4 regions of the Erwinia sp. Eh17-17 genome follow, and region 2 is predicted to be linked to each of the others. Evidence: riboswitches for the same ligand, from Rfam matches in the RefSeq annotation. Region 2 holds a riboswitch; each other region holds the start of a gene.
What was found. A riboswitch is a leader RNA that binds a small molecule or an ion and turns the genes downstream of it on or off. The one in region 2 is predicted to bind thiamine pyrophosphate.

Region 1: it holds a riboswitch for thiamine pyrophosphate, as region 2 does, so the genes downstream of both, thiM (hydroxyethylthiazole kinase) here and ABEH87_RS01910 (TenA family protein) in region 2, are expected to answer to the same signal.
Region 3: it holds a riboswitch for thiamine pyrophosphate, as region 2 does, so the genes downstream of both, ABEH87_RS19880 (FAD-dependent oxidoreductase) here and ABEH87_RS01910 (TenA family protein) in region 2, are expected to answer to the same signal.
Region 4: it holds a riboswitch for thiamine pyrophosphate, as region 2 does, so the genes downstream of both, thiC (phosphomethylpyrimidine synthase ThiC) here and ABEH87_RS01910 (TenA family protein) in region 2, are expected to answer to the same signal.

The regions. Positions count from the first base shown of each region.
Region 1 is NZ_JBDFQT010000001.1:244,712-248,466, reverse strand. It holds gene fbaB (class I fructose-bisphosphate aldolase) at 1-621, opposite strand, end outside; gene thiD (bifunctional hydroxymethylpyrimidine kinase/phosphomethylpyrimidine kinase) at 776-1,576, opposite strand; gene thiM (hydroxyethylthiazole kinase) at 1,573-2,364, opposite strand; TPP riboswitch at 2,399-2,495, opposite strand; gene ABEH87_RS01070 (XRE family transcriptional regulator) at 2,575-3,123, opposite strand; gene ABEH87_RS01065 (AzlC family ABC transporter permease) at 3,227-3,755, shown strand, end outside.
Region 2 is NZ_JBDFQT010000001.1:443,724-447,478, reverse strand. It holds gene ABEH87_RS01915 (methyl-accepting chemotaxis protein) at 167-2,104, shown strand; TPP riboswitch at 2,306-2,408, shown strand; gene ABEH87_RS01910 (TenA family protein) at 2,470-3,162, shown strand; gene ABEH87_RS01905 (ABC transporter ATP-binding protein) at 3,168-3,755, shown strand, end outside.
Region 3 is NZ_JBDFQT010000011.1:53,061-56,815, forward strand. It holds gene ABEH87_RS19870 (thiazole synthase) at 1-103, opposite strand, end outside; gene thiS (sulfur carrier protein ThiS) at 107-304, opposite strand; gene ABEH87_RS19880 (FAD-dependent oxidoreductase) at 301-1,233, opposite strand; TPP riboswitch at 1,388-1,509, opposite strand; gene ABEH87_RS19885 (choline transporter) at 1,839-3,755, shown strand, end outside.
Region 4 is NZ_JBDFQT010000015.1:18,056-21,810, reverse strand. It holds gene nudC (NAD(+) diphosphatase) at 1-569, opposite strand, end outside; gene rsd (sigma D regulator) at 645-1,151, shown strand; TPP riboswitch at 1,291-1,391, shown strand; gene thiC (phosphomethylpyrimidine synthase ThiC) at 1,483-3,432, shown strand; gene thiE (thiamine phosphate synthase) at 3,429-3,755, shown strand, end outside.

The DNA of each region.
Region 1 (3,755 bases), 200 kb from region 2:
GAAGGCATCGTTACGCAGGTAAGCCCACAGCACGGTGACCATGCCCAGTTCATGCGCCCGTTCAAACGCCGCAGAGATCTCTTCAATCTGACGCCGCGACTGCTCCGAGCCGAAATAGATGGTTGCCCCGACGGCAACGGCACCAAGGTTAAAGGCCTGTTCGACGCTGGCATACAGCGTCTGATCGTACTGGGTGGGGTAACTCAGCGTTTCGTTATGGTTCAGCTTCACCATAAAGGGAATGCGGTGAGCATAGCGGCGGGAGACGGAGGCCAGCACGCCATAGGTGGAGGCTACGCAGTTACAACCGGCTTCAATGGCCAGTTCAACAATATTTTTCGGGTCAAAATAGAGCGGGTTCGCCGCAAAGGAGGCGCCGGCTGAATGCTCAACGCCCTGGTCCACTGGCAGGATAGAGAGGTAACCTGTCCCGGCTAAACGTCCGGTGTTGTACAGGGTTTGCATATTGCGTAACACAGCCGGGGGGCGGTTGTTATCCACCATCACCCGGTCAACATAATCCGCTCCGGGAAGGTAGAGGTTGTCCGCTGGAATAGTCATGCAGCGATGTTGCAAAAGAGAATCCGCTTCTTTGCCCAATAACTGTACGATGTCCGTCATGATAACTCCTGTTAAAATGTTCAGGACCCTTTTCAGGGCCCGCGCGTCAGTTTTTCTGACCCCAACAGGTTGAACCCATAACCCGCATTAAGGCAAATTGCTGACTCCATTTTTCAGAACGATCCGCACTAAAAGCCCGTGAAGTGTGAGCGGGTTACCACCATTGATGAAAATGGTGTACCGGCCCGTTTCCGTGGCCCACCTCCAGCGAATCGGCCTGCTCCAGCGCCCCCTGTAGCCAGTGTTTTGCCGCCTGCACGGTGGTGACCCAGTCATTATGACGCGGACGCAGCGCCGCCAGCGCCGCCGACAGGGAACAGCCGGTGCCGTGCGTATTGCGGGTATGGATGCGTGGCGCGGTAAAACGCTGCTCCAGCTGGCGGGTAAACAGCCAGTCGGGACTTTCCACTGCGCTGAGATGGCCGCCCTTCATCAGCACCGCCTGGCAGCCCAGCGCCAGCAGCGCACGGCCCTGCTGGCGCATTTCCCTTTCATCACGGGCGGGCGGGCACTGCAACAGCGCGGCGGCCTCCGGCAGGTTCGGGGTAATCAGGGAAACCTGCGGCAGCAGGCGCTCGCGCAGAGTAGCAACCGCGTCGGCACTGAGTAACGGGTCACCGCTTTTCGCCAGCATCACCGTATCCAGCACCACCCACGGCACGTTCGCCCCCTTCAGGCGCTCGGCCACCACATCGACAATGGCACTTTCTGCCAGCATGCCAATTTTAATCGTGTCGATACGCACGTCCGACAGAACAGAGTCCAGCTGCGCGGCCACGAACGCGGGCTCAATGCGGTAGACCGACTGAACGCCGGTGGTGTTCTGCGCCACCAGCGCCGTGATCGCGCTGGTACCGTAAGCGCCCAGCGCCGAGAAGGTTTTCAGATCGGCCTGGATCCCCGCGCCACCGCTGGGGTCGGTACCGGCAATCGTCATGGCATTAATGCGTTTCATCGCCACGCCTCCGGGTCCAGCAGATACAGAGCGTCGAGGAAGGCCGGGATAAAGCTGCCCGGCCCCCTCGCCTGCGCGGCGGCACGTTCTCCGGCGAGGGAGACGACGCGACAGGCGCTGGCAACATGGACCAGACGATCGCCCGGCAGCGTGGCAAAACCGGCCACCGCCGCCGACAGCGCGCAGCCGGTGCCAACCACCCGCGTCATCAGCGCCGAGCCGCCGCTGACGCTCAGGGTACGGTTGCCGTCGGTGACAAAATCTACCTCTCCCGTCACCGCCACCACCGCGCCGCTCTCCTGCGCCAGCGCCTGTGCCGCGTGCAGTGCGGCCGTCGAGGCGTGCTGGCTGTCAACGCCACGGCCGCTGACCGCCTGCTTTGCCAGCGCCATAATTTCCGAGGCATTACCGCGAATTGCGGCCGGTTTAAGCCGCAGCAGCTGGTGACAGAAGGCGGTGCGGAAATCCAGCCCCCCCACCGCCACCGGATCTAACGTCCAGCCGCGCCCTGCCGTACTGGCGGCGTGAACGGCGGCCAGCATCGCCTCACTGCGGCTGTGAGTCAGGGTTCCGACATTGATCAGCAGGGCATCGGCCATCGCGCTGAACTGCGCGGCTTCCTGCGCATCGATGACCATCGCCGGGGAGGCACCCAGCGCCAGCAGGACGTTGGCCGTAAAGGTCTGCACCACATCATTGGTCATACAGTGAATCAGGGGGGATCGCTGTTGGAACAGCGTCAGGGAATCGGCCACGTCGCTGTGGCTGAGGGGTTCAGGTTGGATCATTTTTGCTCCCAACCGGCGATCAAGAAGGCGATGCCGGTCGGGCATCTGACTTCCCTACGCTGGCATTATCCAGATCAGGTTATACGGGTATTTCTCAGCCTTCACAAAGAAGGGCACCCCGAGTCATTGGTCGTGTTTACTGTTTATTCATTACTGACTGAGCGGACAGGATAAGAGAGAAACGGTGATCCTGTAAACCCGTTTAGGCCGCTACCCCTGCTCTGCCACCAGCAGCGCCAGGGTATCCGCTTCCAGCGCTCTGAAAATATGCTCACGGTCAGCGGGATAACAGATGTAATCGCCGGGCAGCAGCTCCTCTGGCGCCTCTTTCAGCCCGACCAGCGCCCGGCCCTGGGTGACAATAATATGCTCTACCGATCCGGCATGATGAGGCAGTGACAGCCGGTCGGCCCCCGGCTGGGTCATCAGCAGGTAGATGTCACGGCGCGCGCCCGGCGGGCAGCTGGCCAGCAGGATCGCCTCATAGTTCGCTTCCCCGGCCACCACTTTTGCGCCTTCACCACGGCGGATCACCTGGGTTTTCTGTGGTTCCGGCTCCAGCAGTCTGGCAAACGGGATATTGAGCGCCACGCACAGCGCCCAGAGCGTCTCCAGGCTGGGGTTACCGTTGCCCGCTTCCAGCTGCGACAGCGTGGATTTTGCAATCCCCGCTCTTCTGGCCACTTCGGCCAGGGAAAGCCCGGCCAGTGTACGCTCGCGGGTTAAACTCTCTGCAATTACCGCAATGGGTTGGGTCATCGGCTGCCTCAGTGTTCGCTAAAACGAACGAAACGTTCGGGTTGATATTCAATGTTACTGCGTTCATTATAATGTCAATTTCGTTCGTTATGGTAAATATCTCATGATCGCCCGTCATTTTTCATCGCTCGCGCCGGATACGCGCAAAGCCATTTATTTGATCTGCCTCGCCGTTGGCGTGGTGGGCATTTCCTATGGCTCGCTGGCAACTGCCTACGGCTTCCCGCTCTGGGTGCCGCTGTTCTCCAGCCTGTTTGTACTGGCCGGGGCATCGGAATTTATGTTTATTGCCATTGTCGCCGCAGGGGGAAATCCGCTGGCGGCTGCGCTGGCCGGGCTGCTGGTCAACGCGCGCCATTTCCCTTTTGGCATTGCCGTGCGCGATCTGGTCGGGTCGCGTCTTTCCGCCCTGCTGGGCTGCCACATTATGAATGATGAGAGCGTGGTCTTCGGCCTGTCGCAGCCTACGCCACCGCAGCGCAAAGCCGCTTTCTGGCTGTGCGGGCTGGGGGTGGCCGTGGTCTGGCCCCTGGGCGCGGTGCTGGGCAGCGTGATTGGTCAGCTACTGCCGGATACTCAGGTCATCGGGCTGGATGCCGTGTTTCCCGCCATTTTAATCGCGCTGGTGATCC
Region 2 (3,755 bases):
TTAATAATAATCAGATGATAAATAGCCCGAATAAAATGTAAATAAATGTAAATTTACCAATGTTCCTTTGCTTCCTTGCCGATAGTCTTCTTCGACGTGTTGCATCAAAAAACCCAATGTGGTTCTCCTCGCTGAAAGACTAATTATGATTAACAAGGAATTTAATATGATTACGCACGCTTTTAACTTTAATGATTTCTCGATAAGAAAAAAACTCTTTTCCGGATTTATTATTTTGATCGCTATTATTACCGGTGTATCAGGGTACGGTATCTATTCATTAAAATCGATAGAAAGAAACTCGGTAAAAACCGCGATCACCAATGATATTGGTAACCTGCTGGACATTGCCCGACGCAACCGCCTGCTATATTTGCAAAGCGCCGATGAACAGAAAATGAAAGAAAACGGCGCAGCCATCGTCTCCATGCAAACCCTCTACCAGAATGCCACTAAATTTAACTGGCGCGGGGACACGAAGCAATATTTTACCCGGCTGGGCGAAAATATCGATCGCTACAGTAAAACACGCGCGCAATATCATGAGAAAAGCATCAACAGTAACCAGCTGGCTAAAAACCTTCACCAGCTCAGCGATAAACGTTTTTTAGCTGAGCTCAATAATCGCGTACTCAATACTTCGCCGGGTGCTGAATCACGCAGTGCAATTTTTGATTTATTCTTCGCGCTATCCCTTCTCGGCGAAGCGGGCGACACGCTGATTACGCTGCATACGCCGGAGGCCATGTCGGCCGTCGACCAGGCCTATACTCATGCGGAATCTCTTTATAACGACAGCCTGCCCCAGCTGACGGATGAAACCAGAGCGGTGCTGACCCCGGCGTGGGAACATTATCAGTCTCTGAAAGCTCAGGCAGAAACCTACTTTAAATCCATCGTTGAAACGCAAAAATCGGCCGACGTGATGGGGGTGGCAGCGGCCGACCTGAACCATACCGCAGACCAGCTGATTAAGGCGCAGGCGGAATATAACAGCCGTCTCATCGCCGATACCATTATTATCATCTCGGTCCTCGCGCTGCTGGCAATTGTTATCGGGCTACTGGCCGCCTGGATTATCACCCGCAAGATCACCCGCCCGATAGGTGAAAACCTGGCGCTGGCCCAGCGCATCTCCAGCGGTGACCTGACGGCGCAGATCGCCGCTACCTCCCAGGATGAGCTCGGCGAGCTGACGCAAACCATGGGAGCAATGAATGCCCGCCTGCGCGATATGATATCGGGCATCCGTGAGAGCGTCAGCCACCTGGCCAGCGCCTCATCGCAAATTGCCGCCGGAAACACCGATCTCGCTTCCAGAACCGAGCAGCAGTCTGCGGCTGTGGTGGAAACCGCCTCCAGCATGGAAGAGCTGACCTCAACCGTGCGCTTAAACGCCGACAATGCCCAGCAGGCCAGTAAACTGGCGGCCAGCGCCAGCGCTGACGCGCGTAAAGGCGGTCAGATTGTGGGTGAAGTGGTCAGTACCATGAACGGCATTGCCACCAGCTCGAAGAAGATCACCGAAATTATCAGCGTGATTAACGGCATTGCCTTCCAGACCAATATTCTGGCGCTGAATGCAGCGGTGGAAGCCGCCCGGGCCGGTGAGCAGGGGCGCGGGTTCGCCGTGGTGGCGGGTGAAGTCAGAACGCTGGCGCAGCGCAGTGCTGACGCGGCGAAAGAGATCGAATCCCTGATTAATGACTCCGTGGCGCGCATCGGCACCGGCACCGACCTGGTCAACCGGGCAGGCGCCAGCATGGAAGATATCGTCAATTCCGTCACCCACGTCAGTCAGATCATTGATGAGATTTCCAGCTCGTCAAACGAGCAGCGACAGGGCATTGAGCAGATTGGTAAAGCCGTAACCGAGATGGACTCCACCACGCAGCAGAACGCCACGCTGGTGCAGGAATCCTCGGCGGCGGCGGTTTCTCTGGAACAGCAGGCAAGAAAGCTGAGCGAAATGGTCGCTATCTTTAAGATCTCCGCCAGCCGGGTGCATGAGGGTGAATGGGTCAGCGGCGCGGAGAAAAAAACCGCTCAGGTTACTCCCGCCAGAACGCATAAAGCCATCGAAGAGGAGTGGACGTCGTTCTAAAACAGGATGTATCGCCCGCTGAGCTTTCAGCGGGCAACCCCCGCACTCAGCCCCATGACTCCCCGCTGTTAAATACGATGGAATCCCTCTTCAGCCGCGCTGATGGAGCACGCGTGCACGCTAAATCTCTTTTTTAATCGTCACTTCCCACCCCGGTGCTGGCAGGGCAGATTGCTATACAAAATAAAATATCGTATAACAAACGCCTCCGAGGGGTGTCCTGTGATGGGCTGAGATGGCGTAAGCCGAACCCTTTGAACCTGATCTGGGTCATGCCAGCGAAGGGACGGGTTGGCATTTTACTTGCCTGATCACACCTCCGCATACCCGGATCTCCACTTAAATGAGGGGATTCAGTGTCGAAAATCATTCAGTCAGTCGATTTCAGCCACGGCCTGTACGGACGTTTACGCCAGCAGGCGGGTAACGACTGGCAGGACTACGTTGCTCACCCGTTTATCCACCAGCTTGCTCGCGGCACCCTGCCCGAAGCGGCCTTTCGCCGCTACCTGACCCAGGATTACCTGTTCCTGATCCACTTCGCCCGCGCTTATGCCCTGCTGGTCAGCAAGCTGCACACGCTGCCGGAAATGCGCGCGGCCACCGCCTCGCTGAATGCCATCGTCAGTGAACTGCCGCTGCACGTCAGCTACTGCGCAGACTGGGGGCTGAACGAAGCACAAATGGCCGCCCAACCGGAAGCGCCGGAAACTATGAACTACACCCGCTACGTGCTGGATATCGGCCACTCCGGCGATGCGCTCGACCTGCTGGCGGCGCTGCTGCCCTGCGTGGCGGGCTACGCGGAGATCGGCCTGCGTCTGCTGGCGGCAGAGGAAACGGTGCTGACGGACAGCCCTTACGCCTCATGGATCCGTAACTATGCAAACCCGGACTATCTCAGCGGCGTGCAGGCCGCCATCGCGCTACTGGACACGGTCGGCCAGCAGCGTGGAGCAGCAAGCCGCTTCGCCGCGCTGTCAGATATTTTCACCACCGCCACCCGCCTGGAGTCGGCCTTCTGGCAGATGGGACTGAACGCGGGACAACAGCGGTGATCGCTATGCAATCCAGCTCCCCGCCCGGCATCCGGGTACGCGACCTGACGCTGCGCTTTGGCCAGCGCCAGGTTTTCGACCGCCTCAGCATCGAGATTCCCGCCGGACGCTGTGTCGCGCTGCTGGGGGCCAGCGGCAGCGGCAAAACCAGCCTGCTGAAGACCATAGCCGGGCTGATAACGCCCACCGCCGGCACCGTCTGCGGCAGCGACGGCCAGCCGCTGGCCGGACGTATTGCCTGGATGGGGCAGAAAGATCTGCTGTTTCCCTGGCTGTCGGTTCGCGACAACATCACCCTCGGCGCCCGTCTGCGCAGGGAAAACATCGACACGGCGTGGGCCGACCATCTGCTGGAATGCGTCGGACTGCACGGCCACGGTGACGATCGCCCTGCCATGCTCTCCGGCGGGATGCGCCAGCGCGCGGCGCTTGCCCGTACCCTGTATGAAAGGCGACCGATTGTGCTGATGGATGAGCCCTTCTCCGCACTCGACACGCTGACGCGCGCGAAGATCCAGACGCTGGCCGCCGGGCTGCTGGCGGACCGCACCGTGCTGCTGATCACCCACGACCCGATGGAGGCCTGCCGCCTG
Region 3 (3,755 bases), on a different contig from region 2:
TCTCACTGCCGGAACGTTCAACGGCCTGCTGCAGAATATGCGGAGAGGGATACCCGGCGGTGCCGAGCAGGAACCGTGACTGTGGAACGAAATCGTAGAACATCTCTTATCCTCCCTGCATCGGTGATAGCACTTCGAGCTCGCAGTCTGCACTCAGCAACTGGGTCTCATAACGGGAACGCGGCACAAACTGACCGTTAAGGGCACTGGCGACACAGCCCGCGTCAATCTGTTGTTCGCGCAGTAGTTCCGCCAGCGTGGTGGCGGTGGTGTCGATCGCTATGCCGTTGAGTTGTATGTTCATATCAGGTTTTCCTGCATCAGTTGCTGCATCAGTTTTTCCGCCATCACGGGGGCGAGAAGAAAACCGTGGCGGTACATGCCGTTAACGGACCAGACGCCGTTGCGGTGGTGAATAGCGGGGACGTTATTGCGCCAGGCAGGACGCAGCCCGCTGCCGCTTTCAAGTACTCTGGCCTCGGCCAGCGCCGGATGGATAGCGTAAGCGGCGCTTAACAACTCCATCATGGCGCGTGCGCTGACCGGGCTGCTGTCATGACTTTCCACCATCGTGGCACCCAGCATGAAGCGCCCTTCCGCCCGCGGTACCAGATAACAGGGAAAGCGGGGGTGTAGCAGGCGAATCGGCCGGGAGAAGGCGACATCATGACTTTGCAGGATCAGCATTTCGCCACGCACGGCGCGCAACGCTGGCTGATCGGGTGCGGCGTGGATCCCTCGGCAGTCGATCACCGTGCCGCCGGGTTTATCCTGATGGAAGGGAACGCCTCCAAGTTGCAGGGCGGCCCGCAGCTGCAGCAACGCGCTGCGCGGGTCGAGGTGGGCTTCTCCGGCAAAAAACAGTCCCCTGGCAAAGCGCCCTTCGAGCGCGGGTTCCAGCGAATCGGGTTCGACCCACTGATGGGCGTGAGTCATGCGGGAGAAGCGGGTAAGTTCAGGCGCGTCGCGCGGCGGGGCGACGACCAGCGTGCCCTGATGTGCCACGCCTTTCACGCGGGCAGACCACCAGGGTGCAGAGCGTTGCCCCAGTTCGACTACTTCTGCCGGCGCGCTTTCACCTTCGCACCAGGGGGCCAGCATACCGCCAGCCAGGTGGGATGCTGCTGCGTGCTGAGGCGATGTGATGACCTCTACGGTATGACCACGTTCAGCAAGCAGCGTGGCGACACACAGCCCGGTGACGCCGTCACCAATCACCGACCAGCGGCTCATGAGCTGTGGTTTCCGCAGAAGGGAAAGAGTATTGCAGATAGTGTCACGTTAGCCTCTCAAACATGCTGAGACCCGTGATAAGGATAAGGAAAAAGGCGGAGACGAGGTGAAGCAGTGCCCACGCAGCAGGTATCCTGTGAAGCCTCAATACAGCTTATCAGGAGACGAGTCTTCCTACGCCAGTATCAACTGGGTCAGGTTCTAAGGGTCGCTAAGCCGCGAAAAATCGCTCATTAGCCTCTCAGTCTCTCTGGCGAGACTCCCCTGACAGGAACTAGTTGTATTTTACCCGGTGGAAATCGTCAAGTTGTAAGCGCGGTTTATCGTGGAAACGGCGGCAGTTTGCGCCACAGAGATTTTTTTTAATTGAATGCTCAATCAATAAAAACTATCATTCTTGCTCTCGTTTACACAAAATTTACTTTTTGGGGGTGATCTGGATCAAGATTTATAGCAATTAATCAATAAATTACACCAATTTCATCCTGATGGTTCTCCCAGTGTAATTAGCGGATATACGGCGGATTTTACCCAGTATGCGCTAATGCGCGCTTCGCAGAGCGGACTTCAGGTTATTTCCCTGATCATTTTTTTGCGGAGACATTATGCCGACGACTGAAATACCAGGAAAGACTCAAAAAGATCGTATCAACCCCGTGGTTTTCTATACCTCAGCAGCGCTTATCCTGCTGTTCTCCCTGACCACCATCCTGTTTACTGATTTTTCCGACCGCTGGATTAATCGCACTCTCGACTGGGTATCTAACACTTTTGGCTGGTATTACCTGCTGGCGGCCACGCTGTACATCGTCTTCGTGCTGTTTATGGCCTGCTCCCGCTTCGGTTCCATCAAGCTGGGGCCTGAGCAGTCAAAGCCGGAGTTCAGCCTGATGAGCTGGGCGGCAATGCTGTTTGCCGCCGGTATCGGGATTGATCTGATGTTCTTCTCGGTGGCCGAACCGGTTACCCAGTACATGATGCCGCCGGAAGGCCAGGGTCAGACGATGGAGGCGGCGCGCCAGGCGATGGTCTGGACACTGTTCCACTACGGTCTGACCGGCTGGTCGATGTACGCCCTGATGGGCATCGCGCTCGGCTACTTTAGCTACCGCTACGGTCTGCCGCTGACCATTCGCTCGGCGCTCTACCCGATTTTCGGCAAGCGTATTAATGGCCCGATTGGTCACACCGTGGATATTGCGGCAGTGCTCGGGACTATTTTTGGTATTGCCACCACGCTCGGGATCGGCGTGGTGCAGCTGAACTACGGCCTGAAGGTACTGTTTGACGTGCCGGAAGGACTGACGGCGCAGGCCGGACTGATTGTTCTGTCGGTGATTATGGCCACCATCTCTGTGACTTCCGGCGTCAATAAAGGCATTCGCTTTCTGTCGGAGCTGAACGTGCTGCTGGCTTTTGGTCTGATCCTGTTTGTACTGTTTGTCGGCGATACCAGCTTCCTGCTGAATGCGCTGGTGCTCAACGTCGGGGATTACATCAATCGCTTTATGGGCATGACGCTGAACAGCTTCGCTTTTGACCGCCCGACAGAATGGATGAACAACTGGACGCTGTTCTTCTGGGCCTGGTGGGTTGCCTGGTCGCCGTTTGTTGGCCTGTTCCTGGCGCGTATTTCACGTGGCCGTACCATCCGCCAGTTCGTGGTGGGCACGCTGACCATTCCGTTTATCTTCACCCTGCTGTGGCTGTCGATTTTTGGCAACAGTGCACTGTACGAAATTATTCACGGCAACATGGCCTTCGCTGAGGAGACCATGGCGCACCCGGAACGCGGCTTCTACAGCCTTCTGGCGCAGTACCCTGGCTTCACCTTCAGCGCCTCGGTGGCGACAATTACCGGTCTGTTATTTTATGTAACGTCTGCGGACTCCGGTTCCCTGGTGCTGGGGAACTTCACCTCGCGCCTGGCTGACATCAACAACGATGCGCCGAACTGGCTGCGTATCTTCTGGTCTGTCGCGATTGGTGTGCTGACGCTGGGGATGCTGATGGTTAACGGCGTTACGGCGTTGCAGAAAACCACGGTGATCATGGGTCTGCCGTTCAGCTTCGTGATCTTCTTTGTGATGGCCGGGCTGTATAAATCCCTGCGAGTGGAAGATCACCGCCGCGCCAGTGCCACGGTGAATACGCCGCCGGTGCCGGTATCGCGTGACGACCGTCTGAACTGGAAACAGCGTATCTCGCGCGTGATGAACTATCCGGGCACCACTCATACCCGTAAAATGCTGGATGACGTCTGTCGCCCGGCCATGGAAGAGGTGGGGCGTGAGCTGGAGCGTCGCGGCGCCAAGGTACAGGTGAACGAACTGCCTGCGGTGGAGGATGAGCGCCTGAACCATCTGGAGCTGCTGGTCGATATGGCAGATGAGCAGAGTTTCCTTTATCAGATCTGGCCGCAGCGTTATTCGGTACCGGCGTTTACCTACCGGGCGCGCAGCGGTAAATCGGATTATTTCCGTCTGGAAACCTTCCTGCTGGAGGGGACACAGGGGAACGAT
Region 4 (3,755 bases), on a different contig from region 2:
GAGACATAGCGCAGATTTTTTACCGTGATCCCGCTCTCTTCCATCACTTCACGCGCCACCGTCTGCTCAAGAGTTTCTCCCACCTCCACAAACCCGGCCAGCACGGTGAACACGCCGTTGCGGTGTCGGGTATGCTGCGCCAGCAGAATCTCATCCCCCCGGCGGATGGCAACAATGATACAGGGTGCAATCTGCGGATAATAACGCTGGCGGCAGTGGCCACACAGACAGGCCCATTCCGTTTTGCTGTGGTGCATTTCGTGGCCACAGTAGCCACACCAGCGGTGCGAACGATAGAACTCCGCCAGCTGAATGCCCCGCCCGACCAGCTGGAACAGCCCGGTTTCGCTATCGAGCAGCTGCCGTAACGATCCCATATCCTGAGGCCGCGTATCGCGGATCAGCCAGACGGTTTGCCCCTGCCACTCACCAATCGGCGATCCCCGCGATCCTGCCAGACCGAGTAAACCGGCATTCCCCTGAGGTAATTCACCTTTTGGTAACCAAATTTTATGTTCCAGGCTGACAATCCACCAGCCAGCGTCTACGCTTAAAATTTCCTGTTCCATCATTTTGCTCATCATCCTCAGCTTAAAGACTGGATTGAGGTCAGACGTTAAAATATAACACTCACGGAGTTGAACATGCTTAACCAGTTAGAAGTCCTCACCGCGCGCGTCGGCGGTTGCAGTGAGCTGGTAGACTTCTGTCTGCGCTCGCGCAAGCAGTTGCTGGTTACCTACTATCAAGTGGCTGGTATCAAGCCTAACAAGGAAACGCTGACGACGCTCGATGAAAACGCGCTCGATACGTTTTGCCTGAATCTGGTGGATTATCTTTCGACGGGCCACTTCACCGTCTATCAACGCTTTATCAAAGAGCTGGAAGGAACTGAGCAGCTGGCGAAAGCGTCGCTGATCTACCCCTCACTAAAGGCCAATACCGATCGGATCATGCAGGTTTATGATTCTCATCTGGAAGACGCTATCGATCATGACAACTATCGGGAATTCCAGAATGCGCTGTCCATTGTGGGTGAAGCGCTGGAAGCCCGCTTTACTCTGGAAGATAAATTCATCCAGTTAGCTTTAGACAATATGGCTGAAAATCAAGAAGCTGCCAACGCCTGCACCCTCGCACGCCCTGCCTGATTCGTTATCAAAATGTGATTTTCTTGTAGTTTCCAAAATGCCCCTTTATGCTGAAGGGGTTCGGATGAGGCGTGCCTCATCCCTGCGTAGTGTTAATTTCGAGACCGGGAGTTGTGACTTATTAGCCATAATTCTCATCGATATCTTGTCGGAGTGCCCTTCGGGGCTGAGACCGTTAATTCGGGATCCGCGGAACCTGATCAGGTTAGTACCTGCGAAGGGAACAAGAGTAAATCTGCTATGGCGATGTGAATGCCCATTTTCTCACATCGTTATCGTTACTCCCCGCCTCCAGGCAAGCAAACTTCTGTTTAATGATCAGGAAATTGCTATGTCTACCGTTGAAAAACCTTTCGTTGAGAAAAAAGCCAGCCGCCGCCAACAGCGCGCCGCCGCGCAGCAGTTTATCGACTCCCTGCAGGGTACGGCTTTTCCCAATTCAAAACGTATTTATCTGAGCGGGTCGCAGCCGGATATCCGCGTACCGATGCGCGAGATCCAGCTCAGCCCGACGACCGTGGGCGGTAGCCAGGATCGACCGCTGCTGGAAGAAAACGAACCGGTACCGGTCTACGATACGGCAGGCCCGTATGGTGACCCGACCGCGACGATTGATGTCCATGCCGGGCTGCAGAAGCTGCGCAGCCAGTGGATCGCCAGACGGGGCGATACCGAGGAGAGGGAGGAACTCAGCTCGACCTACACGCAACAACGCCTGGCAGACGACGGGCTGGACCACTTACGCTTTGAGAACCTGCCCCGGCCACGTCGGTCACTGGCAGGACGCTGCGTCACTCAAATGCATTATGCCCGTCAGGGCATTATCACGCCGGAAATGGAGTATATCGCCCTGCGTGAGAATATGGGCCGCGAGCGTATACGGGGTGATGTCCTGCTGCAACAGCATCCGGGCCACAGCTTCGGCGCGCAGCTGCCGGACAACATCACCGCTGAATTTGTCCGCCAGGAGGTGGCAGCCGGCCGTGCGATTATCCCGGCCAACATTAATCATCCGGAGTCCGAGCCGATGATTATCGGCCGCAATTTCCTGGTCAAGATTAACGCCAATATCGGCAATTCCGCGGTCAGCTCTTCGATCGAAGAAGAGGTGGAAAAACTGGTATGGTCGGTGCGCTGGGGTGCCGATACGGTAATGGATCTCTCAACCGGGCGTTATATTCACGAAACCCGTGAATGGCTCCTGCGCAACAGCCCGGTTCCCATTGGTACCGTGCCGATTTACCAGGCGCTGGAAAAAGTGAACGGCGTCGCAGAAGATCTCAACTGGGAAATTTTCCGCGATACGCTGCTGGAGCAGGCTGAACAGGGCGTTGATTATTTCACCATCCATGCCGGTGTGTTGCTACGCTACGTGCCGATGACCGCCAGACGGCTAACCGGCATCGTCTCCCGTGGTGGGTCGATCATGGCAAAATGGTGCCTGTCACATCATCAGGAGAGTTTTCTCTATCAACACTTCCGCGAGATTTGCGAAATTTGTGCCGCTTATGATGTCTCGCTGTCGCTGGGGGATGGCCTGCGTCCGGGTTCAATTCAGGATGCCAACGACGAAGCGCAGTTTGCCGAACTGCGCACGCTGGGCGAACTGACCAAAATCGCCTGGGAGTATGACGTACAGGTGATGATTGAAGGGCCGGGCCATGTGCCAATGCAGATGATCCGCGTCAACATGACGGAACAGCTTGAACACTGCCATGAAGCGCCGTTTTATACCCTGGGGCCGCTGACCACCGATATTGCGCCGGGATACGATCACTTCACCTCCGGTATTGGTGCTGCGATGATCGGCTGGTTTGGCTGCGCGATGCTGTGCTACGTGACGCCAAAGGAGCACCTCGGTCTGCCGAATAAAGAGGACGTGAAACAGGGGCTGATCGCCTACAAGATCGCCGCCCATGCTGCCGATCTCGCCAAAGGCCACCCCGGCGCACAAATTCGCGATAATGCGATGTCGAAAGCGCGTTTTGAATTCCGCTGGGAGGACCAGTTTAACCTGGCGCTCGATCCGCACACCGCACGTGCTTACCACGATGAAACCCTGCCGCAGGAGTCCGGCAAAGTGGCTCACTTCTGTTCAATGTGTGGCCCCAAATTTTGCTCTATGAAAATCACTCAGGAAGTACGTGAATACGCTGCCCGTCAGGAGGCCGAAGCCCGGCCGATCGAAATGGGTATGGCACAGATGTCTGAGGCGTTTCGCCATCGCGGCGGTGAGCTTTATCACCGTGCAGATAACCTGAAATCAGAGGAAAAATTATGAGTCGTGGCGCTTTTCCCGCTACCGAAGCGCGGCTGGGCCTGTACCCGGTGGTCGATACGGTGGAATGGATTGCACGCCTGCTGGATGCCGGCGTGAGGACACTGCAGTTACGGATTAAAGACTGCGCGGATAGTGAAGTCGAACAGCAGATCGTCGATGCCATTGCTCTGGGTAAACGCTATCAGGCGCGCCTGTTTATTAATGACTACTGGCGGCTGGCAATCAAACATCAGGCCTACGGCGTCCATCTTGGACAGGAAGATCTTGATGTTGCCGACCTGGATGCGATTCACGCTGCCGGTCTGCGCCTTGGTCTGTCAACG